Regions from separate parts of the Bacillus sp. GM2 genome, predicted to be linked through region 4. Evidence: predicted binding sites of a transcription regulator. Region 4 holds the regulator's gene; each other region holds the start of a gene.
What was found. The regulator LexA, encoded in region 4, represses DNA repair genes until DNA is damaged. The targets are predictions, from matches to a motif close to CGAACATATGTTCG.
Positions count from the first base shown of each region.

Region 1: ruvA (Holliday junction branch migration protein RuvA) is a predicted target of LexA. The motif match lies at 3,630-3,643, and genes of this name have one in related genera.
Region 2: ACVC9U_RS06725 (Y-family DNA polymerase) is a predicted target of LexA. The motif match lies at 5,265-5,278, and genes of this name have one in related genera.
Region 3: recA (recombinase RecA) is a predicted target of LexA. The motif match lies at 2,320-2,333, and genes of this name have one in related genera.

Region 1 is NZ_JBRKSZ010000007.1:744,440-752,099, reverse strand. Features, by position in the region: gene tgt (tRNA guanosine(34) transglycosylase Tgt) at 1-654, opposite strand, end outside; gene queA (tRNA preQ1(34) S-adenosylmethionine ribosyltransferase-isomerase QueA) at 683-1,711, opposite strand; gene ACVC9U_RS04795 (DUF2905 domain-containing protein) at 1,752-1,952, opposite strand; gene ruvB (Holliday junction branch migration DNA helicase RuvB) at 1,945-2,949, opposite strand; gene ruvA (Holliday junction branch migration protein RuvA) at 2,959-3,564, opposite strand; gene ACVC9U_RS04780 (BofC C-terminal domain-containing protein) at 3,687-4,208, opposite strand; gene ACVC9U_RS04775 (protein kinase family protein) at 4,440-5,087, shown strand; gene ACVC9U_RS04770 (hypothetical protein) at 5,158-5,280, shown strand; gene ACVC9U_RS04765 (small acid-soluble spore protein H) at 5,361-5,540, opposite strand; gene ACVC9U_RS04760 (DinB family protein) at 5,649-6,113, opposite strand; gene ACVC9U_RS04755 (poly-gamma-glutamate hydrolase family protein) at 6,173-6,883, opposite strand; gene ACVC9U_RS04750 (DUF8096 family protein) at 7,287-7,466, shown strand; gene ACVC9U_RS04745 (hypothetical protein) at 7,556-7,660, opposite strand, start outside.
Region 2 is NZ_JBRKSZ010000007.1:1,151,428-1,159,087, reverse strand. Features, by position in the region: gene ACVC9U_RS06750 (ATP-binding cassette domain-containing protein) at 1-557, shown strand, start outside; gene ACVC9U_RS06745 (ABC transporter ATP-binding protein) at 557-1,342, shown strand; gene ACVC9U_RS06740 (MATE family efflux transporter) at 1,358-2,686, shown strand; gene ACVC9U_RS06735 (FusB/FusC family EF-G-binding protein) at 2,738-3,379, opposite strand; gene ACVC9U_RS06730 (YolD-like family protein) at 3,591-3,929, opposite strand; gene ACVC9U_RS06725 (Y-family DNA polymerase) at 3,945-5,207, opposite strand; gene ACVC9U_RS06720 (YqzH family protein) at 5,483-5,695, shown strand; gene ACVC9U_RS06715 (MDR family MFS transporter) at 5,780-7,018, shown strand; gene ACVC9U_RS06710 (VOC family protein) at 7,070-7,453, opposite strand; gene coaA (type I pantothenate kinase) at 7,468-7,660, opposite strand, start outside.
Region 3 is NZ_JBRKSZ010000007.1:1,759,216-1,766,875, forward strand. Features, by position in the region: gene rny (ribonuclease Y) at 1-860, opposite strand, end outside; gene recA (recombinase RecA) at 1,202-2,248, opposite strand; gene ACVC9U_RS09960 (competence/damage-inducible protein A) at 2,416-3,666, opposite strand; gene pgsA (CDP-diacylglycerol--glycerol-3-phosphate 3-phosphatidyltransferase) at 3,686-4,267, opposite strand; gene ACVC9U_RS09970 (helix-turn-helix domain-containing protein) at 4,334-5,236, opposite strand; gene ACVC9U_RS09975 (YmfK family protein) at 5,254-6,045, opposite strand; gene ACVC9U_RS09980 (DUF3243 domain-containing protein) at 6,293-6,550, opposite strand; gene ymfI (elongation factor P 5-aminopentanone reductase) at 6,621-7,352, opposite strand; gene yfmH (EF-P 5-aminopentanol modification-associated protein YfmH) at 7,440-7,660, opposite strand, start outside.
Region 4 is NZ_JBRKSZ010000007.1:1,639,331-1,646,990, reverse strand. Features, by position in the region: gene ACVC9U_RS09325 (flavin reductase family protein) at 1-58, shown strand, start outside; gene wrbA (NAD(P)H:quinone oxidoreductase) at 260-874, shown strand; gene ACVC9U_RS09315 (hypothetical protein) at 1,189-1,329, shown strand; gene ACVC9U_RS09310 (prohibitin family protein) at 1,322-2,155, shown strand; gene ACVC9U_RS09305 (hypothetical protein) at 2,244-3,005, shown strand; gene ACVC9U_RS09300 (thymidylate synthase) at 3,065-3,904, shown strand; gene ACVC9U_RS09295 (NucA/NucB deoxyribonuclease domain-containing protein) at 4,223-4,651, shown strand; gene lexA (transcriptional repressor LexA) at 4,854-5,477, opposite strand; gene yneA (cell division suppressor protein YneA) at 5,629-5,940, shown strand; gene ACVC9U_RS09280 (YneB family resolvase-like protein) at 5,959-6,606, shown strand; gene ACVC9U_RS09275 (DUF896 domain-containing protein) at 6,672-6,905, shown strand; gene tkt (transketolase) at 7,069-7,660, shown strand, end outside.

The DNA of each region.
Region 1 (7,660 bases), 890 kb from region 4:
TATAGCATATCCCGGAAAATCCAGTGAAATCAAGTCTTTCGCACTTTGTTTTCTCAAGTTTTCGTACTCTCCGCCTTGAACGATTCCGAAAAGCCCTTGCTCGTCAGGGCGTTTGTGAGCTTTCAGGCACCTTTCCGCCCAGCGGCTCGTCCGCTCAACAGACCTCTTCATATAATCGTACTCTGCCGGGTACGGCGGGCATTCGTCAAACGCCATCATAATATCTGATCCGAGGGCGTTTTGGATGTCCATCGCTTTTTCAGGAGATAAAAACAGCTTGTCTCCGTTTAAATGATTGCGGAAATGAACGCCTTCCTCTTCGATTTTGCGGAACTCGCTCAGGGAAAACACCTGAAAGCCGCCTGAATCCGTCAAAATGGCGCGGTCCCAATTCATAAACTGATGAAGGCCCCCCGCCTCTTTGACGATGTCATGGCCCGGTCTCAGCCAAAGGTGGTACGTATTGCTTAAAATAATGCCTGCACCCATTTCTTTCAGCTCTTCCGGCGCCATCGTTTTAACGGTGGCGAGCGTTCCTACGGGCATAAACACCGGCGTTTCAAATGAGCCGTGCGGGGTGTGCACTCTCCCCAGCCTTGCTCCTGTTTGTTTACATGCTTTTATGAACTCATAGCGTATCGGTTGCTGCGACAAATTATGAGCCCTCCAATCTTTTTGAATTTTATTTGATCAACATGGCATCTCCGAAGCTGAAGAAGCGGTATTCGTGTTCCACTGCGGTGCGGTAGGCAGAAAGCACATGCTCTCTGCCTGCGAGCGCGCTGACAAGCATAATGAGGGACGATTTCGGAAGATGAAAATTGGTAATCATCCCGTCAATCGCCCGGAATGTGTAGCCTGGATAAATAAAAATCGATGTCCAGCCTCTCGCTTCCCGGAAGCGGCCGTCATGTTCGGAAGCGATGGTCTCAAGCGTCCTCGTCGATGTCGTGCCGACGGAAATGATTTTTCCGCCTTCCTGTCTGACGCGGTTTAACAATGCTGCCGTTTCTTCCGACATTTCATAAAACTCGGCATGCATATCGTGTTCCTCTACATTTTCCGCACTGACAGGCCGGAATGTCCCGAGCCCGACGTGAAGGGTAATAAACGCAATATGCACGCCTTTTTTCCTGAGCGCATCGAGAATCTCTTCCGTAAAATGCAGCCCGGCCGTCGGCGCAGCCGCCGATCCTTGTTTCTTTGAGTAAACCGTCTGATAGCGCTCTCTGTCATCGAGCTGTTCTTTAATATAAGGAGGCAGAGGCATTTCGCCGAGCGATTCGAGCACCTCGTAAAAAATTCCTTCATAGCGGAATTCAATTTTTCTTCCGCCGTGCTCGAGCTCTTCTGTGCAGACCGCCGTTAGACGGCCGTCTCCAAACGAAAGAACGGTTCCGCGCTTGACCCGCTTTGCGGGCTTGACAAGCGTTTCCCATACGTCCCCTTCCTCCTGTTTTAACAGAAGAACTTCAACCTTTGCGCCCGTCTCTTCCTTGACTCCGTACAAGCGGGCCGGTAGCACCCTCGTATCATTCAACACGATGCAATCGCCTGCGTTCAGAAAATCAATCACGTGCTTAAACGTGCTGTGAGTGATTTCTCCTGTTTTTTTATCCAGCACCATCAGCCTGGACGCATCCCGCTCTTTTAAAGGAACCTGTGCGATAAGGCGTTCAGGCAAGTCAAAATCGAATAATTCTACTTTCATCTTTTTTCACCTTACTCTATCTATAGACTTGAATGTCGCGTCATTTCATTCGTCCGAAAAAGGAAAACACCACGGACAGAATGATGCTGATGACAATGCATGTAACAACCGGAAAGAAAAATGTCACGTTTCCCTTTTTTACAAAAATATCGCCGGGGAGCCTGCCGATGACTTGCATGAATAAACCGATGCCAAAAATGACGGCGCCCAGCACCATTAAAATCTTTGGAAATTCAGTCACGGTTCGGAACCTCCATTTTAAAGTGGCTGTATACATCAGGGGTTACGATGCGCCCCCGCGGCGTTCTTTGAATAAAACCGATTTGAAGAAGATACGGCTCATACACATCCTCAATCGTGTGAGACTCCTCACCGATGGTAGCCGAAATCGTATCGATGCCGACTGGACCGCCGCCAAACTTTTCGATCATGCCCATTAAAAGCTTGCGGTCGATATGATCAAGCCCGAGTTTATCAACCTGGAGGCGTTCAAGCGCATCAACCGCCACTTCCTCCGTGATGGAGCTGTTTCCAAGCACCTGGGCAAAATCCCTGACCCTCCTCAAAAGCCTGTTGGCAATCCGCGGCGTCCCTCTTGACCGTCTCGCGATTTCGAGAGCCGAGAGCGAATCGATGTCGACCTCAAACAGCTCCGCCGTTCTGATCACGATTTCCGAAAGCTCGTCACGCGTGTAATACTCAAGCCTTGACAGAACGCCGAACCTGTCCCTGAGAGGCGCGGTTAAAAGCCCGACCCTTGTGGTCGCGCCGACAAGCGTAAAAGGAGGAAGATCGAGCCTCACAGAACGCGCCGACGGCCCTTTGCCGATCACGATATCAAGGCAGAAATCTTCCATCGCAGGATACAGCACCTCTTCGATCGAACGGTGCAGACGGTGGATCTCGTCAATAAATAAAACGTCGCCTGGCTCCAGAGCCGTTAATATCGCCGCCAAATCGCCGGGGCGCTCGATCGCCGGACCTGACGTCGTTCTGAGATTGACTCCCATTTCGTTGGCGATGATCGCAGCGAGCGTCGTTTTTCCCAATCCCGGCGGCCCGTACAACAAGACATGGTCAAGCGTTTCTTCCCGCATTTTCGCAGCTTCAATGAAAACCTTGAGGTTGTCTTTCACTTTTTCCTGGCCGATATACTGAGCCAGTCTTTGCGGACGCAGACTTTGCTCAATCGCTGATTCATGGTTGTCTAGTTCACTTGATACAAGCCGCTCATCCATGATATCACCTTACTTTAACAATTTTTGCAATGCTTTTTTAACGTATTGATCCGTCGAAAGCGCCTCTTCCTTTTTCAAATGAGGCTGGACTTTTTTAATTTCCCGGTCGGAATAGCCGAGCGCTCTTAATGCTTCAAGCGCCTCCTCAAGAGCCGTTTCCGCTTCATGAATTTGCTCCCGCTCTTCATGGTTAAACAGATCGGCCGCGATTTCAGGAACGGCGTCCGCAAGCTTCCCTTTCAGATCAAGGATGATCTGCCTTGCCGTTTTTTTGCCTACGCCGGGGAACTTGACGAGAAACGCTTCATCCTCATTCTCGATCGCTTCAATCACCGCTCCCGGATCGCCGGAAGCGAGGATCGCAAGCGCTCCTTTTGGGCCGATTCCTGTAACATTCAGCATTTTCGTAAACAGCATTTTTTCTTCCCTTGTCGAAAAGCCGTACAGCGCATTCGTATCTTCTCTTACATAATGGTATGTATAGATTGTTTCTTTGCTGTTTTTCTTATAAATAAACGGATTTGGCGTGAAGATCTGATAGCCGATCCCGCCGTTTTCAATGACAATATATTGGGGCGATACATAATCAATCGTCCCTTTTACGAATTCGATCAACGTTCATTCACCTCTTTGACTGCTCTTCATTGTAACACAAAACAGGCAAAGCTAGAATGAAAAAGTTAACATATGTTCGCTAAAAAAGCTTCTGTCTGCAGCTGAAAAAAGACATAACAGCGTCATGTCTTCATATCTTCTACATGATGTTGGCTTCCGGATGATTTTACGGCTTCAATGACATGTTCAAATTCCTTTTTCGTGCGGTATGGGATCCCTTTGCGCAAATCATCCGCCATCCGGCTTTCCAGGCGCTTTATATCAATCTGAAAAAACGATTGAATCGGCTCTGATAATATGCCAGGGCGGCCGTGGAAAGTCGAAATCACGCCGTCTTCCGTCACTCCGATATAACCGTTTGTTTTGCTGAGGGGAGAAATGTCGTCCACCTGTTTGCGAAACAGAATAAACCCCTTTTTCTGATCGATGAGCTGCCACCCTTTATAAGCAGCTTTAAAGTCTTCCATTGTTCGAGCGGCCTCTACTTTATTTTCGATTCCAACGTCCCCGTCCAGATAAACCTTTTCAAGCTGGATTTGAACTGTAGCCGGCTTTTCGGCCAGGGCCTCCAGGTGAAAGCTGAGCGCGGCCAGCAGACTTCCAATAAGCACTAAACCGATTTTGAACTTGCTTTGGCTGTTCATCAATATCACCTTCTTTTTTGCCTTAACGATCATATCCATAGTTTGACCAACGCTTTTAAAAATTAATCTAAAAAAGCAATTAGATGACAACCGGTTTACGAATGTTACATTTTCAAACCAATATGAAGAACTCAAAAGCATTTAAGGTGCAAAACCGCCCGTTCTCATGTATAAACAACATTATAGAGAGTTTTTCGTTTGACCAGCCCTTAAAAAGAAGGTGAGTTCAGCGTGAAAAAGGCGCAAACCTATGCAGAGGCCGTAAAGTATAATACGAAAAAAAAGTTCAATAAACTTATCCAAAAACCCGATGACTTAGAGTTGATCGGGAAAGGCAGGAGCGCATACGTTTTTAAGCTGACTGAAGAGGGCAGGGAAATGGCTCTTAAAGTCTTTTTTCCCGAATTTAAGAACATCGCCGCAAGGGAAGCGGAGATTTACAAAAAGCTTTCTGATTCGAATTATTATCCTGATATATATGAAACAGGGCCATCATATATTTTAATGGAGTATATTAAAGGATACACTTTTTATGAGTGTTTAAACAAAGGCATTCCGATCGATGATGACATGATCTGCGAGGTCGACCGCGCATTGAATGATGCGAAGCGAAAAGGGTTGAATCCATCCGATATCCACCTCCGAAACCTGATACTGACGCCGGCTGGGACAATCAAAGTCATCGATGTCGCCAGGTTTTTGCAGACGAAAGAATGCAGACAGTGGGATGACTTAAAAACAGCCTATCAAACCATTTATAAAAAAAGCCGTTTCCCGCAAAGGCTTCCTAAGCTGTGGATGGAATTGATCGCTTATCTTTATAAAAAAAGCTGGCTTCAAAAACAATGGGCCGCCAGAAAAAACAAATTTCACCCGTAATTTGAAACTTAAAGAAAGCACGTCCGTATATGAAATAACCCCATTACAGTCAGGAAGGGAGAAACAGCTGTTGAAGAAAAAGAAGAAACGAAATGATGATAAATGGGATTATCTTTATCTCGTTGATTTGCTTGAGCCGTTGTTTTATGTGCTGAGGCTGGCAGTAAGAGGACTTGCGAAAATCATAAATTAAACACCCGGGCTTTCGGGTGTTTTTTTGATGGCCGGGTGATCAGTCAAATACAAAACCCCTTCATCAGAAGGGGTTGCTTTTTAATGCTCTTTCAAATTTGTGAGCGGTACTTCCTGCTCGTTCTCCGGCTGGCCGAGCGGAAAGATTCTTGCCGTTTCATTTTGTTCGTTGACACGCTGAATATAAATCGGCCTGCCGTTATAAGTAACATCAACCATGTCGGGTGATTCGACGATTTCCTGGGCACGCTGCGTATTCATGCTGACACCCTCCTTTAGCTTTTACTCATAATGTGTACACCCGGCTGCTTTCGTATTCCTTTTTAGCCGGTTTTCTTTCAAGGAAGGGTTATCTTCAGGCTCCCGTAATCAATGAATCTTTACGTACAAAGGCAGATCCGTGTGTCCCATTTCACGCACATAAACAAACAGATTGCCTTTGTGATGAATTTCGTGTCCGATCGCGAGCTGCAGCAGTTGTTCGCCGGCTACTTTTCGTCCGAAGACGCCGGTCAAATCGACTTCACGATCCAATTCTTCATCCGTAAAAGATTCAAGCAGCTTTTTTGTTTTTTCTGTATACGTTTTAGCAAGCTCGCTCAGGCTTGTCCCTGTTTCTTCCGGTTTCTTTTTAAAAGACTCTCCGTTCCCTTCTTTTGCCGCCGAAGCAAAGGCATAGAAAGATTGCAGCATATGCGTGACAAGTTCCTTCGCTGGCATCGACGTTTCAGTCGGTTTGTAATCGAGATGTTTTTCATCAATCTTTTGAATCAGTTCTTCTGTCACCAGGCGGTGGGACATAAATTCCTGAACGATGCGGTCTTTTCGTTCCATTTTTTATTCCTCCTTCATGTTTTAGCAGTTCATACACAGAATAACACGACTTTCCATTTTCAGCATCTGTCCTGCAGCACCCTTCGGACCGCCTTGACATATTTGCGGAATGTTCTCGTTTTTGTTTCCTCCCTCTCTTTATAGGAAAAGTCTTCGAAAAACTCTTTCCTTTGAGCCGTGCTGATTTCAAGCTGCACGCTCATTCCTGACTGGCTTTCATTATTGATGTTTTCCTCGGCAGTTCCGGCAAATTTCCCGTCCACTTTGACCAATTCTGCGGAAAAGTCAGACTTTTTCAGAGATTTGACGATGGCTTTTGCCAGCTTTCTATCCGTTCCTCCCACAAGCGTGTGCGGGCGGTCGCCGGAATAGCCGTGGAATGCGATGGTATAGCGGTGTTCTTTTATTTTCTGCAATGCCAGAGGCTCGTCAAAGTTTGTGCTTGTAATATGAAGATCCGAGTTGTTCTCATCCTTTTTTCCTTCGAATAAATAAGTTGAATAATCATCTTTGAAAGCTCTGACAAGCTCGCTTACTCCGCCTTCTATTCTTCCTCCGTGTGGCGAAAAAATTAAACAGTCGCTTCCCGCTTTTTCGTGGTACTCAATGTCATAGCCGCTTTTTTCGTGTTCCTGCAATTCCTTGAAATTCATGTATCTGTCCCCGGCTTGGATCTGAAAGTTCTCCCGGGTTGTTTTTTCGAACCACCTGTATACGCCATTTATCATCACTGCTGCGATCACCAAGTAGATGAGTACTTTTTTCTTCATTGATTATTCCCCTTTTACACTACCTTTCGATTTCTAAGCATGTCCTCCAAGCCTCATTGTATATTTGGCTTTTTTGTGACACAGTTATTTTACGCTTTAGACATGACGTGTTCAATTATGAATAAGTTTGATAAAAAATAAAAATTTAAATAAAATGATGCTTTTTCATTAGTTTAAAAGATCGATAAATTTTAAGAAAAAAATCTCATAAGAATCGGCGTCTCTTGTTGCACGACTTTCCCTACAGCCTATCCCGCTTGAGAATGAGGCGTTCTATCAGAAACGGGGTATACGGTTTGATAAAAGTAAAATCTGCCGCGTCTGCCGGCTGCAGATGTTATATTTTCTTTTCATCCCCGTTCTGTTATCCTATTACCGACAATAAAAATGCAGGTGATAAAACATGGAAACAGAATATGAAACAAAAGGCTACGACCTGACAAAAGTTTATGATTACAATCAATATCCGGATGTCCGCCACGGACGGTGCGACAATTGCGATTACACCCTTTTTAAAACCTCTGTAAAAAACGGGCAGTTTTTGCGTGAATGCCGGCGCTGCGGCATGAAAAAAAGCATTTAGCGTTACAGCATATTCTCATATGTATAAAAAAACTTGCCGACAAGGCTGAATGCAGCTTTGCCGGCAATACACGTCATGCTGTCAAATGTTTAAACATCTTTTTGATCTTTGTTTGTGACAAAGCCGTTGATCGATTCACCGATCTTTCCGCTAAGATCGGCATTCAGATTGTTGAGATTTTGAATATATTCGCT
Region 2 (7,660 bases), 490 kb from region 4:
ACGGAGCATTCACCCCTTTTATACGGATCGGCAAACAAATTGACGAAATGGTCAAAACGCATACCGATTGGTCTAAAAACAAGCGAAGAGAAGCGATTCTCCGCGCTTTTCGGGAGGTTTCTCTGCCGGAAAACAGAGTATATGAAAGCTACCCGTTTCAATTGAGCGGCGGGCAGCTCCAAAGGGCCGCGATCGCTCAAGCGATGGTGCTCCGCCCGAAGCTTCTCATCGCAGACGAACCGACAACGGCTTTAGACAGCATCACGGCCGCGGACGTCTTGCAACAGCTCACCGTGATGCGCGCCAAAACAAACTGCGCCATCCTTTTTATCACTCATGACCTCCGGCTTGTCAAAAGGTACGCCGATCAAACCGCTGTCATGCAAAACGGAGAAATCGTCGAAAGCGGCTTAACCGCTGATTTAATCAGACAACCGGTACATGAATGTACAAGACGTTTATTCGCAGCCGTCCCGCCGCTGAAAAATCCTCCGCCGAGGCTGACAGCCGCGCCTGAAACAAAGGAAGCGGCGCTGGCGGGAACAGGAGGTGCGTGATGACCCATTCAGCAGAAACCGTTCTTTTTGTCAGCAATCTGACAAAACATTACGCTTGCGGCCACAAAGCGGTTGACAATGTATCGTTCTCCATTCGAAAAGGCGAATGCCTCGGGCTCGCCGGCGAGAGCGGCAGCGGGAAAAGCACCCTCGCGCGCTGCCTTCTCCTGCTCGAAAAAATCGATCACGGAGAGATTCGGCTTCATCAACATCCGCTTCCCGGCATAAACAAAAAAGAGACCCGAAGACTGCGCCGAAAGCTGCAGGCTGTTTTTCAAAATCCGGCCGCATCATTGAATCCAAAGCTCAATATTATCGATTCAGTTATGGAGCCGCTTGATGTTTCCAAACAAGACATACCGCCATTTTTAAAGGACTTCCAAGGCAGCCGCCGTCTGACGGCTGAGCGTCTGTTCTCAATGGTCGGCCTTCCCTCGAGCCTCCTTGACCGCTATCCGCATGAATTAAGCGGCGGGCAGCTCCAAAGGGCCTTAATCGCCAGAGCCATCAGCACTCACCCGTCTTTAATCATCTTTGATGAGCCTACGGCAAGCCTGGATGTCACCAGTCAGGCGAAGATCCTCGACCTCCTCAAAGATTTGCAGGATGATATGGGGCTTTCCTATTTGTTTATTTCCCATGATCTGGCCGCTGTCCACTTTATGAGCCATCGCATCATGGTCATGAAAGACGGGCAGATTGCCGATCAATTTAAAAAAGAAGAGCTTTTTTCTGCCGAAAGGCACCCATATGCCAAAAAGCTGCTTCAGGTGTTTGAATCCTAAGGGGGGTCATAAGAGATGAATCACAGACATTATCTAGCACTCGCCGTTCCGCTGATCATTTCAACGATCACCACTCCTTTGCTGGGGGCGGTCGATACGGCGGTAGCCGGGCAGCTTTCCTCCCCTGCTTACATCGGCGGTGTTGCAGTCGGAACGATGATTTTTAATACGATGTATTGGCTCCTCGGCTTTTTGCGGGTGAGCACATCGGGGTTCGCTGCTCAGTCGCTCGGCTCCCAAAACAGATCAGAGAGCGTTTTGGCTCTTGCCCGGCCTGTTTGCATCGCGTTTTTTGCCGGACTGATGTTCATTCTCTTGCAAAAACCGCTTGAATACGCAGCGCTGACGCTGATACAGCCTGACCGCCATACCGCTGAATTCGCCTCGCAGTATTTTTCGCTGAGGATTTGGGGCGCTCCATTTGCTTTAATCAGCTATTGCATTCTCGGCTGGCTGATGGGAATGTCCCTTATCAAAGTGACATTGCTTTTGCAGATTTCGATGAACGTCTTGAATATCGTGCTTGACATCGTTTTTGTCTACGTCTTTCACATGGAAGTATACGGCATCGCTCTAGCCACTTTGATTGCGGAAGTGACGGGCTGCCTGATCGGCTGCTGGCTTGTGAAAACGAATGCCGCCATGCGGTTTAAGCTGCCGTCCGTCAAGGTTTTGTTCGACCCGAAACCGTTTAAAAAAATGATGGTTGTCAACCGCGATCTATTGATTCGGACATTGTGCCTTTTAACAGTTTTTAATTTGTTTACGGCTAAAGGAGCCGGCTTCGGCGCTGAAGTTTTGGCCGCAAATGCGATCTTAATTCAAATTCATTATATGATGGCTTATGTGTTTGACGGATTTGCCAATGCATCGAGCATTTTTGCCGGGAAAGCCGTTGGAAGAATGGATCGGGAACTTTATTCCCGTACGCTTTCCCTTTCGATCCAGTGGTCGCTGATCTCGGCCGCGCTGCTTTCAGTCGGCTACTTTCTTTTGAAAGGTGTAATCCTTCCCTTGTTTACACCGCTTGAAAGCGTTTTGGAAGCAGCGAAAACCTACGATATTTGGATCGCTCTCTTTCCTTTGGCCGCAAGTTTTGGACTCGTTTTTTACGGGATTTTTACAGGAGCGACTGAAATAGGCCCGGTCAGAAATTCAATGTTCTTGGCTGTTCTCGTCTTCCTGGCCGCCTTTTTTACCGCTGTGCCCGCTTTCGGAAACCATGGGCTGTGGCTCGCTTTTCTTTTATTCAGCCTTGGACGTTCCGTATTCTTATGTATGGCTGTTCCCGGGCTGACCACCCGTCTCTTCGGAGAGCGAAGTGCTGCGAAAGAGGCAGGCTAAAAGCCAAATCATAAAACCCCCCGGCTAAAGCTTAGCCGGGGGGGTTCTCGTTTATTCTTTCGTTAATTGTGCGACGAAATGGTTCAGATGATCCAGCGTCATCACATTTTGATTGCATGTTTCACTGTCACAGCAAATATAATTGCCTCTGTCTGTATAGGTTTCTTTCCCGCTTTTCACCCGGGCCATGAACAGTCCGATCTCTTCGGTCCTGTTGCATATCGCGCAGATTCCTTTTTTATTGCTGGATTTGATGGTGCCGTGTATTCCGGTCAGCTTTCCGCCGGCATCCACAATCATGTACTTTCTGCCTGATCCTGCATCATTCCATCCCAGGTAGGAATATCCGCTGAAATCCATCTGTTCAAAATCGGGCGTCTTTAACTTCTTCACTTTAGAAAATAGCTTTTTAGCGGTTTTTACTGTTATACGCTGAAATGGAATGACATGAGGCTTTAATTCGGCTAAAAAGCGCATCGTTTCACCGCTGTCTTCCACTTCTGCCATCTTCTGCAGCAAAGACTTTTGATCGCTGCTGAGATCAGGAAACAGGTTGAACACTTGATCGAGCGCATTGCATTTCAAAGCGTCAAGTACGTTTTCGTCATTGATGTTCGCATGTCCCTGAACAAGGCTGTCCGTTTGAAACTTAATAAAATTATATTGGTCATTTCTGATAAAAGGTGTCTTCATTTCTGCCAGCTCCTTATTTATGGATCTATATTTAAAAATAAGGTGCAAAGCCGGATGATCAGAAATGATACCTTGCTTTTTTTAGGCGATTTGTTGATAACCCCGCCTCATGCAAAGTATCGCCTTTCAAGATAACAGGCTTTGCATGAGACGCTGCAGTCGGCAAATGAATGTCATTTACCATTTTATCCACCTCCGAATACTGATTCTATTATAAACGACAATCGTATTCAATCTCAATGATATCCTCCATCTTTAAAATGCATATTTCATCCGCCCGGCTTACGATCCGCAGCTCCCTTTTCAGGGCGTCGGCATAGTGAATCCGGCCGGCCAGCGTTTTCACTTCCCCCTGCCGATAATAGGCAAATTGCAACATTCTGTTTTCTGCCATCGCTTCACAAATGATTTCATTAAATTCTTCATATTTTTGTTCATCCAGGATCGGTTTTTTGAGTTTTTGAAGGCTTTCATGATATTCCCTGAGCAATTCCACGTGCTCAGGCAGCATCATGGAAACCCATTTGATACTGCCTCTGTCGCGAAGCATAAATGATTCTCCTTTCTATGCCTGATGGCCTCCGACCAATTTTGACCGCAGCCGGGCCGTCCCGGCGTTTGTATAGGAAACGGCCCGCAAAAGCGCTGTTGATCCGTGCCGTTCTCTGATGCCGTCCATCACGTACCCGAGCTGCCGCTTCTTTTCCTGATCGGGACGAAAAAGATCAAGCTGCATATTGGTATCGTCTTGAATATTGGACAAAGAGACGGAAATTTTCCGAACCGTTTTGCCGGCATAAAACCGCTCGAACAATGCCAGACATGTATGGTATAGATCAAGGGTGACATTTGAAGGGCTTTCCATTGTTTTTGAACGGTAAAACCCGCCGCCAAGCTCATCGCGGCTGTATTCGACGCCAAGACTGACGGTCCGGCCCGCCTGGCGGTGGGCGCGCGCCCTTTTGGCCACTTCTTCACACATTTCAAGAATGACATGCTTGACTTCCTCCGGATTCGGATAATCGCGAAGCAAAATCTGGCTTTTTCCATAGCTGACCTGCCCCTCCAAGAGCGGCGCTCCGATCGCTGAAAGGTCGATGCCCCAAGCGTGATAATAGAGCTGGTTTCCCATCACCCCGAATGTTTTCTCAAGCCGCTTGAGATCATAGTGAGCCAGCTGACCGACTGTAAAGATCCCCATCCGGTTTAACGTCTTTTCCAGCCTGGAGCCGATTCCCCACATGCGGCGCAGCGGAGACAGCGGCCACAGCTTCGTTTTCACGTCTTCGTAGCCCCAAACGGCCACTCCGTCTGCTGATTTTTTCGCTTCAAGGTCAAGGCACAGCTTTGCCATCAGCAGATTCGGTCCGATTCCGACAGCACAGGGAAGGCCAAACTCCCTTTCCATATCATCTTGAATTTTCATCGCAATCGTTCGGGCGTCTCCCCACATGCTCTCAACACCGTCCACCTGAATAAAGCTTTCATCCACGCTGTACGTATGAATGGCATCAGGCGGCACATAGCGGCAGAACAGCCGGGTGAGCTCTGTAGAAACACGGACAAACAGCCCCATCTTTGGATTGACCAGCTTGATGCGCGGATCATCCGGCAGCTGATAAAGCCTTGTTCCCGTTTGCACGCCGAACTCTCTTTTCAGAGCCGGAGAAGCAGCGAGAACGATGCTCCCCTGCCGCTCCGTGTTTCCGACAACCGCCAGCAGGCAAGTCATCGGATCAAGTCCGAGCAGGACTGCGGCACAGCTTGCATAAAAGCTCCGCATATCAACGCACAAAACCGAACGCGACGGATATTGACCGTAATCCATCTCTCTCCCTCCAAAAAGAACTGATGTTCGCACAATTAGTGTATGAATACTATACTCCGAATATACGTTCGATTTCCAGGCGTAATTTTATCCAAAGAAAATCCTGGCTGAAAGCAACAAAAAACACCTTCTTTGGAAAGAAGGTGACATGGCGGATCATTCCAGTTCGGAATGCTGCCGCATCCGGTTTAATGGCTCAAATTGAAAGCTCCCTTGAGAACCTCGTTTTTTCCTAGTAAGATAAAAGAAAAAGCGCTCCTAAAGGAGAAAGACAAATGGATGAGAAACTGATTGAAAAAATGCTCGGACAGGCGCTGAAGCAGTACGGACGCAATGTTGCAACCGATCCGCTCAGCCCCGGCGAAAAAGAAATCCTGAAGCTGGCTTTGCAGGAAAGGCGGATCGAGGAACCGAATGAGGGGCTGCATGCCCATATCGAAGATGTCATCTATGATTATGTCACAAATCAAGGCTTGTTCTCCTTTTGATCACCCAGCATATAGAAATTCCTCTATTCACCGCCATTTGTTTCATGTATGATAAACAAATAAAAACGTAACGGAGAGTTTATCATGAAACAAAAATGGCAGAACATCCACCCGCTCAGCTGGACCATTATTGTCGGAACCATTTTCGGACGTATGGGCACAGCCATGAGCATCCCTTTTTTAGCAATTTATTTGACACAAGTGAAAGGCGCCTCTTCCGGCTTTGCCGGCGCCGTTATTGCAGCGAGCTCTCTGATCGGAATTGCGGCAAGCTTTTACGGCGGGTACTTATCAGACAGGTTCGGCCGGAAAACCATCATGCTCGTTTCGATTTTCGGCTGGACATTCGTGTTCGCCGGTTTCGCGCTCGCCGATCATGTCTGGACATTCTTTGTCATGAATGCCTTAAACGGATTATGCCGCGCTTTGTTTGAACCGACTTCAAGAGCGCTGCTTTCAGACGTATCCAAACCCGAAACGCGCCTTTTCGTCTTTAATCTCCGCTATACCGCGATCAACCTCGGCGTCGTCTTTGGTCCGCTTTTAGGCCTGTACCTCGGATCTTCGAAAACGACGCTGCCGTTTTTCATTGCGGCTTTCATTTATTTTATTTATGCGGCGGTGCTGGTCATTCAGTTTAAACACCACACCGTACCGGCAACTGAGCGGAATAAGCGTATAAAAGTGCGGGACGCGCTGGAGGTGACAAAAAAAGACCGGGTATTTACGATTACACTAATCGGTTCGATTCTTTGTTTATTCGGGTATTCCCACTTCACATCCACGCTCGCACAATACATGGCGGCCAGCCCGTTCATCGAAGACGGGACGAAAGTGTTCGGTATGATGCTGACGCTGAATGCCTTGGCCGTGCTTGTCGTACAGTACCCGATCGTACATATCGCCAAACGGTTTTCACCGATTTTATCGCTGATTGCCGGAAATGTGCTGATTAGCGGAAGCCTGTTCAGCCTCTCGTTTTTCCACGATCTATGGTCCATCGTCTTGATCATTATCGTGTTTACGATCGGGGAAGTGCTTCTCTTTTCGATGATGGATTTACTGGTCGACCGGATTGCCCGGCCTGAGCTGAAAGGCACTTACTTCGGGGCTATAGGCTTCACCCAGCTGGGAAGCGTGATCGGCCCTTGGGCGGGGGGAATGCTGCTGGACGCCTTTGGAGCGGAAAAGCCGTTTTTCACTTTTGCAATCCTGTCTGCTGTCACTATTTGCGGCGTTCCTTTCCTGGTGGCAGCCTTCCGGAAGCTCAAAATAGATGAAGCAAAAGTCAAATTAAGTTCGAAAAAAACGATGCAGCATTAATTGAAAACAGGCCGGCTCGGTCAAAGGCCGGCCTTCCGGCGGACGCCCGCCTCAAGGCGCCGCAAGTTCGACTTTAATGCGGTCGGGATCTTCGGTATACAAGGCATAATGCCCGCTTCCGCCGGCAAACGGATGTCTGTCTTCATATAAAATGCGGCATCCACGCTCCCTCAGTTTCATTGTCATTTCGTCGACCTGTTCTTTGGATGCCGCGTAAAAAGCAAGATGGTTTAAACCGACGCGGCACCTGTGATAACCTGCTTTGACAAACTGCTCTTTCGCCTGCACAAGCACGAGATAGGCGCCGTTTGCTTTCCAGCTGATCCCGTCTTCCCATTGTTGAAAAACCTCATAGCCGAGCTCTCCGAGAAACCAGCCCCAAAAGCGCTTCGACGCTTCCAAATCTGAAACATACAGTTCAATATGATGGATCATGCAAGCCTCCTCTTCTACACCCGTCTGACGAGAATCTCTTCCACCTTGTGGCCTTCGCCTTTTCTCAAGATTAAATCAGACCGGAATTTTGTAGGCAGAATGTTCTCATACAAATTCGGACGGTTGACGGTCTCCCATATTGACTTTGCCATATGGTCCGCTTCTTCGTCCGCAAGGTCTTTGAATTTATGGAAATAAGAACTCGGA
Region 3 (7,660 bases), 120 kb from region 4:
ACCATTTCTTCGATTCTGGCAGGATGAATGCGGCCATCCTGAACGAGTTTATCAAGAGCGATCCTGGCTGTTTCACGCCTGATCGGATCAAATCCTGAAAGGATAACGGCTTCCGGCGTATCGTCGATGATCAGATCGATCCCCGTCAATGTTTCCAATGTACGGATATTACGTCCTTCACGTCCGATAATGCGGCCTTTCATCTCATCATTTGGAAGGTTGACAACTGAAACCGTTGTCTCGGCCACATGATCTGCCGCACAGCGCTGTAAAGCCAATGAAAGAATATTTTTCGCTTTTTTATCAGCCTCTTCTTTCGCTCGATTTTCACTTTCTTTCATCATGATCGCGATGTCATGGGAAAGCTCGTTTTCAACCCGTTCCAGAATGATTTGCTTCGCTTCATCTCGCGTCAGACTTGAAATACGCTCCAACTCTGACTGCTGCATACGAATCATTTCATCCACTTTGCTTTCCATCTCTTCAATATGTTGTTGTCGTTCATTCAGAGAATGATCTTTCTTCTCCAACATCGCTTCCCGTTTATCTAATGATTCATCTTTTCGGTCAAGGTTCTCTTCCTTTTGAAGTAAACGGTTTTCTTGTTTTTGAAGCTCATTTCGTCTTTCACGAACTTCTTGTTCAGCTTCTATCCGAAGCGTATGAATCTCGTCCTTTGCTTCAAGAAGGGCTTCTTTTTTCAACGCTTCAGCATCCCGCTTTGCGTCTCCAAGAATTTGTTCGGCTGCATTTCGCGCACCTGAAATTTTTGCTTCGGCAATGATTTTACGAACATAGTAGCCAACAACTAAACAGAATAGGCTCAGCAAAATGGAGATGAGAATTGCTAAAGGATTCATAACTTTCACCTCCTCTTGCTATGAACTTGTCTTGCTAAAAGTAAGTGTCGGCATGTACATTGTACTTCTTCTCAACATACAGAACCTTCACAGGGAGTGAAGCGGCTTCACAGCCCTTGTCAAGTTTAAATGTTTATCAATCATGTTAAGAAAAACAAGTGATACAATTTCATTGTAATTGTGTGGGAAATACTTGTCAAGCTTACGGTCTTAACGTTTCTGGATTAAACGCCTTTTCAAACCGCCCGGATGAAGGAGATGGATAAAGGAGCTGCGTCTGAATGCGCAGATGAAAGGAAAAGGCCGCCGATCGGGTCGGCAGCCTTTCACATGTTTCATGATTAAAATTCGAGTTCTTCCTGAGCTTGGGCATCGTCTTCCTGCGCAGGAGCAACGCCTCCAGTATCCAAACCGTAGTGCTCCCGGATCTGCTCTTGAATCATCAAAAGGATGTCCTTGTTTTCTTTCAGGAACTGTTTGGCGTTTTCACGGCCTTGTCCAAGACGTTCCTCCTGATAAGAGTACCATGCACCGCTCTTTTGAACGATGTCAAGCTCTGTTCCGAGGTCGATGATTTCCCCTTCTTTTGAAATCCCTTCCCCGTACATAATGTCCACTTCGGCCGTCCGGAACGGAGGTGCCACTTTGTTTTTCACGACTTTGATTTTCGTCTTGTTCCCCATGACATCGTTGCCTTGTTTCAGCTGCTCTGCGCGGCGCACTTCAAGACGGACAGAAGAGTAGAATTTCAGCGCTCTTCCGCCTGGTGTCGTCTCAGGATTTCCAAACATGACGCCGACTTTTTCACGAATCTGGTTAATAAAGATCGCGATGGTCTTCGATTTATTGATCGCTCCGGAAAGCTTACGAAGCGCTTGAGACATCAGTCTGGCCTGCAAACCGACGTGGGAATCCCCCATGTCTCCTTCGATTTCAGCTTTCGGCACAAGCGCTGCCACAGAGTCGATGACAACGATATCCACCGCTCCGCTTCTGACAAGAGCTTCGGCGATTTCAAGCGCCTGCTCGCCCGTATCAGGCTGTGACAGCAAAAGCTCATCAATGTTGACACCCAGCTTTTGTGCATAGACGGGGTCGAGCGCGTGTTCGGCGTCGATAAACGCCGCCTGTCCGCCCTGCTGCTGAACTTCGGCAATCGCATGAAGCGCCACCGTCGTTTTACCGGAGCTTTCAGGCCCGTATACTTCAATAATCCGGCCGCGCGGGTATCCGCCCACTCCAAGAGCCGTGTCGAGCGCTAAAGAACCGCTCGGAACTGTTGAAATTCTCGTTTCAGTTTGTTCGCCCAGTTTCATAATCGAACCTTTACCAAACTGCTTTTCTATTTGTTTAAGCGCCATATCTAAGGCTGCCTGACGATCACTCATTCTATTTTCCTCCTTTATCACTTCCGCTATATCTACTATACCTTGTTTGCACGGATTTGCCAAGAAAAAAGCGAACGCATATTCGATTTTTTAAGAGGAAAAAATCGATCTCCTAAAATGGAATGACCTTTTTCATAAGAAAGATATTCCGAAAATCCGGTTTCCGCTTATTTTTCCATCATTTTCAGCAACAGATGGCAGCCGTATTTGGCAGAACGCTTTCGCACCGCAGACCTGGATCCGGCGAACTGAAATTCGAACGCTTCTTCAGCCTGGTCCTTCACGGAGATGCCGATAAACACCTTTCCTGCCGGATGGCCTTCTTGCGTATTCGGCCCGGCTACTCCAGTAAAGCTGATGCCGATATCGCTTCCTGTTTTGACTCTGATGCCTGCGGCGAGTTCTTTTGCACATTGCGCGCTGACCGCACCGTAGCGCTGCAGCGTGTCTTCGGCAACGCCGGCCGCTGAAACTTTCAATTCGTTTGTGTAGCAGACGGCGCCGCCTTTGAAATATTCCGAAGCGCCGCTCATTTCCGTCAGCCAGCTGGAAAAAAGCCCGCCTGTAAAGCTTTCCGCAGCAGCCAGGGTCATTCCCTTGCTCCTGCATGCTTTCGCAAGCTCTTCTGCAAGCGATGTATCATCATACCCGTAAAAGAACTCTCCGACCCGCTCCATGATGAGGTCTTCCGTTTCTTTTAACAAGCGGTTTGTCTCCTCCGGATCCGCATGCTTTGCCGTGAGTCTGAGCGTGACTTCCCCGTCGGCCGCAAGCGGGGCGATTGTCGGATTAGTCTGCGCATCGATGAGATCTTCCAAATCGGTTTCAAGCTGGGATTCTCCGATGCCGAAGAACCGCAGCACCCTTGACACGATCTTTTCCTTCGAGCCGAGCTTTTCCAAAATCAGCGGCTTCGCTTCGTTTTCAAACATCGGCTCCAGCTCTTTCGGAGGTCCCGGCAGGAGCATATAAAAGCGCGATTCATGCTCAAGCAGCATTCCCGGCGCCATCCCGAAGCGGTTCGGCAGAACATCGGATCCTTCGAGGATCAGCGCCTGTTTGCGGTTGTTCGGCGACATCTCCCGGTTCGTTTTTTTGAAGTAATCCTGAATCGATTCGAAGGCTTCATCGTCGAGCTGAAGAGGGCGCCCGACAACTTCAGCGATCGTTTCTTTTGTCAAATCGTCTTTCGTCGGTCCAAGGCCTCCCGAAAAAATGATGAAGTCAGACCTTTGCTGTGCTGTCTGAATCACTTGTTTAAGGCGTTCCGGGTTGTCTCCCACCGCCGTGTGATAAAAGACGTTAATGCCGATTTCGGCCAAATGCCTGCTGATAAACTGAGCATTTGTATTAGCGATTTGTCCGAGCAGAAGCTCAGAACCGACAGCGATAATTTCCGCTTTTCTTTCCAACTTCATTGTTTCCACTTCCCCACGTTTAGTTCGATGTTTTTAAAGCATCCCAGTTTTTAGCGAAATATTCCCATCCTGATACGACTGTGAAAAAGACAGCCACCCATAAAGCAAGCGAGCCGAACGGGAAGGATACAAGCTCAAATGGAAGATTGTGAAGCAAAAGAGCAGAGATAGCGATGATCTGAGCCCATGTTTTCACTTTTCCAAGCATGTTGGCCGCGACAACTTCCCCTGTTCCCGCAAGGACGAGCCGCAGTCCCGTTACGGCAAATTCCCGGCTGATAATGACAATGGCCATCCAGGCCGGAGCAAGATGGTAATGCACCAGAATAATTAAAGCGGAAGACACGAGCAGCTTGTCTGCAAGCGGGTCAAGAAATTTTCCAAAGTTTGTGACAAGGTTCAGCTTTCTCGCATAATAGCCGTCAACCCAATCGGTGACAGAAGCAAAAATAAACAACAGTGCGCCGATCAAATGGGTGACCGGAATCGACTCGCTGCCGAAGGAGACAGCCCCCCAGTGAAACGGCACAAGCATGATGACCATAAAAACAGGAATTAATGCGATTCTAGAAAGCGTGATTTTATTCGGTAGATTAAACATAAAGGTTCCTCCAGATATGTATGTTTTCCTATTGATGATGAACGCAAGAAAAAGTCATCTGTGCAATTAAGATGACTTTTCCTCCTTTTTATTTTGAATCGTTATGTTTTGTGTCATCACAGTCTTAGGATCGAGCTTGTAAGAAAGAACTTCTCCGTTGATTTTAATTTCAACGCCCGGCGCATATCCGATCCGCAAATCAATTTGCGATTGATCGGTAATATTCTTTTGAAAGGTTTCTCCTTTTTTCATCATTCCTTCTTTAAGGGAGCTTCCTTTCTCGTCGCGCACCCTGACCCATGAGTTTTCGTTTGCCTTTACTTCAAGCTCCAGCTTGTCGGATCCTGATACTTCATAAGTTGTGGAAGAGCCTTCGCTTGCGGTCGCTTTCATGGTCAGCTTGTCGTTCTCATCAGACTGCTGATCCTTTTTTTCTTTGTCGCCTTCAGCGCTGTCTTTCTGCGCATCCGTGTTCTGTTGATTTCCCTTTGTCAGCGGGGAATCTTTTGAGACGTCATACTTGCTTTGCGATTCCTCTGTCTTAGGCTCTTCAGCCTGCTGGTTGCCTCCGCCGTTTACAGCCTGAACGATGACGTAAATGATCGCGATCACAACGATAACGCCGGCTGCCACAAGCAGGGTAGGCAAAAGTTCAAGCGCTTTTGAGGCAGACTTGGGCAGCTCTCTCTGCGGCTTGATTGAAGAAAGCTTCTCAGAAACCTCATCATTGTAAGAATTAGGGATATCTTTTTTAAACTCTTCAAACAAGAGCTCCGAGTCGAGGCCGACAGCTTCGGCGTACTGCTTGATAAAAGCCCGCACATAAAATTTTCCCGGAATGATATCATAGTTTCCTTCTTCAAGGGCCGTTAAATACCTTTTCTGGATCTTTGTGGCCGCCTGAAGATCGTCCAATGACATCCCTTTTTCCTCTCTGGCTTCTTTCAGCCGATTTCCTAGTTCAGTCACAACAAACACCTTCCATTTTAAAAATCAAAGCCGGAAAAACCTGAATGGTCAAACATCTGCGGTTCTTCAGCATGTTCATATGTAATCACCTCATCGGGGCTGTTACGCAATTCGATGATGTAATCAAAATCGTCCATCGTATATTCCGTATTTTGCACGAAAATGTCCGGATGCTCGACAACTTTGGTCGCCGGCAGCCGCATGATCTCACTGACGAGCTGCAAATGGCGTTCAGATCCTCTTCTCGTCGACACAATGCCGTCCAAAATGAAAACATTCTCCGGACTGTACTCATCGGCAATCAGCTGGCTTCTGATCGTTTGCTTCAGCAGTGTCGAAGAAACAAAAAGCCACCTTTTGCTTGCACAGACGCTTGAAGCGACAATTGATTCCGTCTTGCCGACGCGGGGCATTCCCCTGATCCCGATCAGCTTGTGCCCGTCTTTTTTAAACAGCTCAGCCATAAAATCGACAAGCAAGCCAAGCTCGTCGCGTTCAAACCGGAATGTTTTTTTATCGTCTGCATCCCGCTGGATATAGCGGCCGTGCCTTACAGCGAGACGGTCACGAAGCTTCGGCTCGCGGAGCTTCGTCACTTTAATCGTATCCATCGTGTTCAGAATCGATTCCAGTCGCTTAATCTGATCTATATGACGGCATTTTAACAAGAGGCCTCTTCTTTGAGTATCGACGCCGTTAATGGTCACAATATTAATTGAAAGCATCCCCAATAAAGAGGATATATCTCCCAGAAGTCCGGGACGGTTGACTTGTATTTCATATTCTAAGTACCATTCGAGCTTTGCCAAATGATAACCTCCCTACCCATCATCGTGGCAAAAATTTACCTTCCTTTATCATAAAGCATTTTGTCTCAATTAGAAAGCAGAATGTTGTGATTAAATAAGAAAAACGTCCGTTTCCCAGAATCGGGAAAAACCTGCTGTAACAGCGCCTGGATGATGTTTACCCTATCGGGGTGGAAAGCAAACAACAAAAGCGGTGCCGCCGACAAAGCCGCGCCTATAAAAAAGAGAGAGTGAACACACTCTCTCCTTAATGCGAGCTGTTGTTTTCAACAAGCTTAACCATCACATTCGCAATGGCGCGCTGCTCTTCTTCTGAAGCCACGCTCCAAAGGTCCGCGAGCACTCGTTCTTGATGGTTTTTTGAATCAACCTCACCGGCCAAATAATCGCCGATCTCATATGCGAGATCTGAGATGGTTTCGTTTGACATTCCTCTTTCTTGGGCATAGTTCAAACGGTCGCCCAAAAAGTTTTTCCACTGATCCCAATTATCCAGTACGGACATATCAGGCCCCTCCATTCTCTTGAAGTTACAGCCTTATTATTCTCTGGGGAACCGCAAACTATACATGTTTTTAACAATGCCAGCCGCCATTAACTGACAAAATTTGACCCGTGATATAAGATGCCTTAGCAGAGAGCAGAAACAGCACGGCGTCCGCAACCTCTTCGGCTTCGGCGAGCCTTCCCATCGGAATCTCATCGGCGATCATCTCTTCTTCCTCTTTTGAAAACGAGCCCATCATCTTTGTTTTCACAGCGCCCGGAGAAACGGCGTTGACTCTGATGCCGCTAGGCGCAAGTTCTTTTGCGAGGGCTTTGACAAACACATTTTGCGCGCCTTTTGTCATGCTGTATAAAACTTCGCACGACGCCCCTGTTTCACCCCAAATAGAGCTGACGGCTACAATTGCGCCGGATTTTTTCCTGATCATCGCCGGCAGCAGATTCCTCGTCAGCAGAAACGGGCTTGAGACATGGAGCTGCACCATGTCCTGCACAGCCTCATCAGTCATGTCTGTCACAAGCCCGCGGAAGCTTTGACCGCTGTTTAAGACGATGCCGTCAAGCGCCCGCCCGCCGATGGAAGCGGAAACGGCTTTTGCGCCGCCGGGATCGGACAGGTCGCCGTGAATGATTTCGGCGTGAATGCCGTATGTATGTGACAGCCTTTCTGCAAGTGCTGCGGCTGCCTGCTCATTTGTATGGTAATGGAGGAGAAGATCATACCCGTTTTGCGCCAGCTTTTCGCTGATGCTTTGCCCGATTCCGCCGCTTGCACCGGTGATAAGAGCGAGTTTTGTCATACTATGTTTCCACCTTTCCGTTAAAAAGAAGAAAGGTTCAGCGTGCATCGGAAAATGTCCTGACACGCTGAACTTTCAGACCTTGCTTTATGATTTTGGAACGACTTTGCAGACGGTGATTCTGTCTTCTTCGATTTCTTCCTGGATGACGCGGTGAACGTCCTCAAGCGTAATCGATTCGAGTACGGTGACGATATCAAACAGACTCGTCTCCAGAAAAGCGTACCGTGTAAACTGGTTGGCGATATACTCAGGCGAATTCATCGATTTTAAGAAATTGCCGATTTTTTTCTTTCTAGCCAGCTCCA
Region 4 (7,660 bases):
AGCCGGGCATGATTACGCAAAGATTGGCGAAATCTTCACCAGAAAAAGACCGAAGTAATATAACCATCCATAATATCTTGAAGTTGAGATTTATTAAATTGAAATGTTTTAAGTTTATTCTAGCAAGGAATAATAATGGCAGCGAAACACTTCAAGGAGGTGGTTCTTAAAAGGTTTGCCGAAAAGAAAACAAAAAAGCAGGTGTTAAAACATGGGATTTTTAGACAAATTATTTAGAAAATCAAAGGAGCTGGATCATATGTCAAATGTAAAATTAGCTGTAGTTTTTTATAGTATGGGCGGAACAAACTATCAATTAGCCAAATGGGCTGCAGAAGGAGCAGAAGAAGCAGGTGCTGAGGTCAAAGTTTTAAAAGTACAAGAATTGGCTCCGCAATCAGTCATTGAGGGAAATGAAGTGTGGAAATCCACTGTTGATGCAACAAAGGACATTCCAGTCGTATCCTCAGAAGATATAGAGTGGGCAGATGCTATAATATTCAGTACACCAACACGCTTTGGTAATATGGCATCCCAAATGAAACAGTTTCTTGATACACAAGGCGGACTTTGGGCAAACGGCAAGACAGTTAATAAGGTTGTAAGCGCAATGTCCTCTGCTCAAAATCCACATGGTGGTCAAGAAGCAACAATCTTGTCCTTATATACTTCAATGATGCACTGGGGAGCTATTATTGCTTCTCCTGGATACACTGATCCTGTCCTCTTCGGGGCTGGCGGAAATCCATATGGAACAAGTGTTACAGTCGATCAAAACGGGAAGATGATTGAAGACGTGGAAGCTGCAGTGAAACATCAAGCTAAACGCACAGTGACAGTAGCTGAATGGGTTAAAAAGGGCAATCAACAATAATTGAAATTTAATATTTTTAAAAGAGCCAAATGATTGGCTCTTTTTTTAGTATGTGCTCAGCTTATAGTTGGTTCGCCATGCCGCTTCTTTTATTTGATGTCTTCATTTGACTGTGAACACGCCATGATATATGCGGCATAAAGAGTAAGATATCCGACATATCCTAAAACGATGCCATTGATTTCGCAAGATAAAATTTTTTCTATTAAATTTTAAAAAAATGAAACTTTAAGTTCATATGAACGTAAACATAAGTGGGATGATTTTATTTAGTCATACGATCAATCAACAAATGCAAAAGGGGTGAAACAAAAGTGAAAGTCATGATTGGTTCGATCATATTGCTATCCATTATAGGGTTTGGCGTATGGCTTATGTTAAGCCCGCTTTTTAAAAAAGTCGGAAGCGGGGCGAGCAAAATAAAGAAAACGCTGGAGGATGACAAAGATGAATGAAAAACAACCAAAGAAGAATAAAAACAAAACGCTGCTCGGCGGAATTATTGTCGCTGTTGCTTTAATTATTGGGGGATTCACGGCTTCCCTGTTCATCGAGAAAATTCCGAACGGATATGTCGGCGTTGTTTATTCTCCGAATGGCGGGGTGAAATCGGAAACGCTCGATCAAGGCTGGCATTTAGTCGGACTGTTTGACAAAGTCACAAGATATCCAGTGCGGATGCAGACTGTAAACAATCAGGATATTCAAGTGGCTACTTCTGACGGCAAAAACATCTCAATGGACATCGCCTACAACTATGTCGTTCAGCCTGATAAAGTCGTAGAATTGTTTAATAAATTCGGAGCGGTTGATATTGAATCAATCGAAAACAGCTACTTGAAAACAAGGCTGTGGGACGCTGCAAGAAAGTCGATTTCCAAATACTCCGTCATTGATACATACGGACAAAAATCATCTGATGCCGCCGCAGAAATCCAAAAAACATTTGCAGATGATATGAAGGGTCTCGGCTTTGTCATTGACGATTTAACACTCGGTGTGCCAAAGCCTGATAAAGCGACCCAGGAAGCGATTGACGCGCGCGTGAAATCTTCGCAGGAACTGGAAAGAACGCAGACAGAGCTGAAGATCGCCGAAGCGGAAGCGAAAAAGAAAAAGATCGAAGCCCAAGGTATCGCCGAGTACAACGAAATTATTAAAAAATCGATGTCAGATGAAATGATCAAGTATCAATGGATCCAAAAATGGGACGGAAAAATGCCTAAAGCGACAGGATCGAATTCCCTGATCCAGATTCCGACCGATGAGAAAGGAAAATAAAACGAAAAAATCCCTTGCTAAGGGATTTTTTTCGTCTCGGGCGCCCGTATATAATAGTGTTAACAATCGCTTCTGGACAGGAGGGAAGATGATGTTTGCTCCGGACGCCATTCTCCGTACGTGGAGAAGATTCGACGCTTTTCCGATGGAAACGCTGACAAAGGCATGGTTTTATCATCAGGCAGGGGATCAGAAACAGCGGAACGTATCGATGATGAAGGAACACCACCATGAGTACGGCATTGCCGGCAATTGCTTTGACCTTTCGATTTGGCTGCTGGACGAGTTTACAAAAGACGGAGTGGAAGCTTTTCCGATCGGCCGTTCGTTCAAAACAGAACGTGCGCATGCCGCAGTCATCGCGCTTGATGAAAGAGGACGGCGCTTTTTGTGTGATCTGGGAGACCAATGGCTGCAGCCGATTCTGATCGACTGCGAATGTGAAGATTATACCAGTGAAAAGCTGGACGGTTTTTTCCCGGCAGCACAAATTCAAGTCAAGCCGACAGCCGGCGGAGTTAAGGTCCTTTACCATCGGCCGAACGGAAAGGTGTCAACTCAAGTCTACTCTACAGAGCCTGTTGAGATGTCCGTTTTATGGGAGGCGGCTGACTACTCGCAAGCGGCATTGAAGCCTGTGCCATTACTGGAATGCAGAGTTCCGTTTCAACATGAAATCGCGCATTGGGAATTCAGCGGCTGGGACATCTATCTTAGCACGAGCAAAGGATTATACAGAGAAACGAAGCCGGACACAATCGAAGGCTGGACTGAGAAAATCCATGATGTCACTGGATACGATAAAAATGTTATCAAGAAAGCGTTGGAGATTTATCAAACCCGCGCATGATCTTAAACCTTGAAAAAAACTCATTTTATACATATCATGTGGAAAGAGGAGAGGATAAGATGAGCCATTATGACCAGCAATACAATGCAATCATTCAAAAAATTATTGAATCAGGGATCTCCGATGAAGAATATCAGGTCCGGACGAAGTGGGATTCAGACGGAACGCCGGCTCATACGTTGAGCATCATGAGCGAAAAAATGCGGTTTGACAATTCGGAAGTGCCGATTTTGACGACGAAGAAGGTGGCGTGGAAAACGGCCATCAAAGAGCTGCTTTGGATCTGGCAGATGAAATCCAATGATGTTCAAGTTCTGAACGATATGGGGGTTCATATTTGGGATCAATGGCGGCTTGAAGACGGCACAATCGGAGCAGCCTACGGCTATCAATTAGGGAAGAAAAACAGAACGGTTAACGGTCAGAAAGCCGATCAAGTGGATTATTTGCTCCATCAGTTAAAGCATAACCCGTCTTCACGCAGGCATTTGACTATGCTGTGGAATCCCGATGACTTGGACGGCATGGCCTTGACGCCCTGCGTCTATGAGACGCAATGGTATGTGAAGGAAGGAAAGCTTTCTTTGGAAGTAAGAGCGAGAAGCAATGACATGGCGCTTGGCAACCCGTTCAATGTGTTCCAATATAACGTCTTGCAGCGCATGATCGCTCAGGTTCTCGGTTATGAGCTGGGCGAATACATCTTTAATATCGGTGACTGCCACATCTATACCCGTCACATCGACAATTTAAACATTCAGATGAAACGCGAGCAGTATGAAGCGCCGAAGCTGTGGATCAACCCGGACATCAAAAACTTTTATGACTTTACAATCGATGATTTTAAATTAATTGACTATAAGCACGGCGACAAGCTGACATTTGAAGTTGCCGTATGAACAGGCGGATTTGCCGCCTGTTTTTTTGTTGTGTGAATGAATTATTTTCTAGGAAATTTGCGTATCTGGCTGCCGCATGTTTACTGACGGCAGCCGTGTTTACGCTTAGAGCGGACGCAAAAGCACGTGCAGTTTAAAAAAGCTCGCTATCGATGAATTCATTCACGGCTATGACCGAGCATTTAACTTGATCATAGAAGAATAAACGTTTATTTACACAATCTAAACGTCTTTTTCACAAAGAGCCAGAAAAGCAAAAACAATTCTCTCTTAATCTGTTAGTGACACCAGCATATACAAGAGGAGGTTGTTTTTGTCATGATCAAAAAATGGGCGGTTCATCTGCTGTTTTCCGCATTGGTGCTGCTTGGGCTTTCGGGAGGGGCTGCATATTCTCCTCAGCATGCCGAAGGCGCTGCAAGGTATGATGACGTATTGTATTTTCCGGCATCGCGCTATCCTGAAACCGGCGCTCATATAAGCGACGCGATCAAAGCGGGCCATGCAGATGTCTGCACAATTGAAAGATCGGGGGCGGATAAGCGCCGTCAGGAATCATTAAAGGGGATTCCGACCAAGCCGGGCTTTGACCGTGACGAATGGCCGATGGCCATGTGTGAAGAAGGGGGAAAAGGAGCGTCGGTCAGATATGTCAGCTCATCGGATAACCGCGGAGCCGGTTCCTGGGTCGGGAACAGGCTGAGCGGTTACGCTGACGGGACGAGAATTTTGTTTATCGTTCAATAAAAGGGAGACAACGAAAAAAAATGTTTCCTCCGGGAAACATTTTTGTTGACAAGAAAACCATTTTGGGGGATAATGGCAATGTAAGCATATGATCAATCCCTCTGTTTCAGGCTCACATCCTTCATTGCCGTATGGTTGTGAGCCTGTTTTTTCGTGCGAAAAAAAAACCGCCGACCGGCGGTTTTGCTGATGAGTCCGTTTTTTAATGAACAGTGCGGAATACGCCGATGACTTTTCCGAGAATCGTCACATTCTGGAGGATGATCGGTTCCATCGTCGGGTTTTCCGGCTGAAGGCGGATATGGGTTTCTTCCTTGAAAAACCGCTTAACAGTCGCTTCGTCGTCTTCGGTCATCGCAACGACGATATCTCCGTTGTTTGCGGTGTTCTGCTGTTTGACTATCACATAATCCTGATCAAGAATTCCGGCATCGATCATGCTTTCGCCCATGATCTCCAGCATAAAGACATGCTCATCCGGCGGCGCCAGGCGGTCAGGAAGCGGAAAGTATTCCTCAATGTTTTCGACTGCGGTAATCGGCGTACCGGCCGTCACCTTTCCGATGACCGGGACATTGACAACCTGGTTTTTCGGAATGTGAATTTCTTCCTCTGTATCGAGAATTTCGATCGCTCTCGGCTTCGTCGGATCCCTTCTGATCAATCCCTTCGTTTCAAGCCTTGCCAAGTGGCCGTGTACCGTTGAACTTGACGCCAGGCCGACCGCTTCTCCGATCTCCCTGACGGAAGGCGGATAGCCTTTGCGTTTCACTTCTTCTTTAATGAAACGCAAAATATCAAGTTGTCTTTTTGATAGCTTCGTCATTTTTTGCACCTCAAAACGTCGATTTTAGCTAGATTATAGCATGTTTTTCCTTTGAGTACAAACATAGGTTCGAAAAAAACGATTGACAGAAACATTTGTTCGTATGTATACTGAAATCATAAAACCGAACAAACATTCTGGGGTGATGGATATGAAAAGAGAATCATTGATTTTTGTCAGTCTGTTTACTGCTGTGATCAGCTGCTGTATTCTGTTTGTGTCTTTTGCCGGTAAAATCGAAGAAAGAAAGCAATATGTTAAAATAGAAGTGCAGGAAGGCGATACATTGTGGGAGCTGGCCGACCGGATCAAAGGCGGAAAACCCGCTGACAAACAAAAATTCATCGAATGGGTCGCCGATAAAAACAATCTGCCGACCTCCGTCATTAAACCGGGCGATGTTTTGGTCCTGCCGGTAGCCAAACAGCACTCCGATCAATATCAGCTTGCAGTTGTAGAATAAAAGATTGAGGGGATTTCCATGAATGCGATTATTTACACCAGGGTAAGCACTGCGAAGGAGCAGCAGGAAACCTCATTAAAACGGCAGGCTGAAGAGCTGCAGTCGCTTGCCGCTGAGCACGGAATGAACGTCGTGAATGTCATCTCCGAGCAGGCGAGCGGATATGAGATGGACCGCGACGGCGTCTTCGATCTGCTCGAGGAAATCAAAACATCAGACATTGACGCGGTTTTAATACAGGATGATACGCGGCTTGGAAGAGGGAATGCCAAAATTGCCCTTCTTCACTGTTTATATAAAGAAGGCGTTCAAATCTACACGCTGGCTCACCGGGGAAAGCTTGAGCTTTCCGAAGCGGATTCGATGGTTTTGGAGATTGTCGGCATTGTCGAAGAATACCAGCGGAAAATACATAACCTGAAGATTAAGCGGGGAATGAAGAAGGCGGTCGAAAACGGCTACCGCCCGGAGAGGAATCTGAAACACCGCAATGAAGGCGGCGGGAGAGAGAGGATCGAAGCGCCTCTTTCAGAAATCGTCAGGCTCAGGGAGAACAAGCTGACGTTTGCGGAGATTGCAGCCGTGTTGAGAGGGTTCGGATACAGCATTTCAAAAGCAACCGTTCACCGCCGCTACCAGGAGTATAAGGACGGCCTTGCAGACTAATCTGTTGTCAAACGAAAGCGGATTTAGTAGTATGATGGATATATACCGAATCAAAGGAGTATCTTATGATTTCTAATGAAAAAATAGCCAGAATTAACGAGCTTGCCAAAAAAGCAAAGAGCGGATCTTTAACAGACGAAGAAAAAGCAGAACAGCAGAAGCTTCGCCAGGAATATCTTCAAGGCGTCCGCGCCTCTATGAAAAACACGTTGAAAACTGTGACGATTGTTGACCCTGAAGGTAACGATGTGACGCCTGAAAAGCTCAAACAGGAAAAAAGAAACCGCCGATTGCATTAATTTAGGGAATACGCCGATATCGTATTCCCTTTTTGTATATACTACAATTTAAAATGAAGGCAAAGATTCGTCATTTTTCACTGCTTTTGAGCTGAAATGGTTGTGAAAACCGATGGGTAGATTTATGATAAGAAAGTAGAGTCCATACAGGAAGGGGATCATAATGAAAACGATTGAATTAAAATCTGTCGCAACAATACGAACACTCTCCATAGACGCGATTGAAAAAGCTAAATCCGGTCACCCGGGCATGCCGATGGGGACTGCTCCGATGGCTTATGCGCTTTGGACAAAAATGATGAATGTCAGCCCTGAAAATCCGAATTGGTTTAACAGGGACCGTTTTGTGCTGTCTGCCGGTCACGGATCAATGCTTCTGTACAGCATGCTTCACTTAAGCGGGTATGACGTTTCAATTGAAGACCTCAAGAATTTCCGCCAATGGGGAAGCAAAACGCCTGGACATCCGGAATTCGGACATACTCCGGGTGTAGATGCGACTACAGGCCCGCTTGGCCAAGGAATCGGAATGGCTGTCGGAATGGCGCTTGCTGAACGTCACCTTGCGGAAACTTACAACCGTGACGACTATCGCGTCGTTGACCATTATACATACAGCATTTGCGGTGACGGAGACTTGATGGAGGGAATTTCATCGGAAGCGGCTTCGCTTGCGGGACATTTGAAACTCGGCCGTCTCATCGTGCTTTATGATTCAAATGACATTTCGCTTGACGGTGAATTAAACCGCTCAT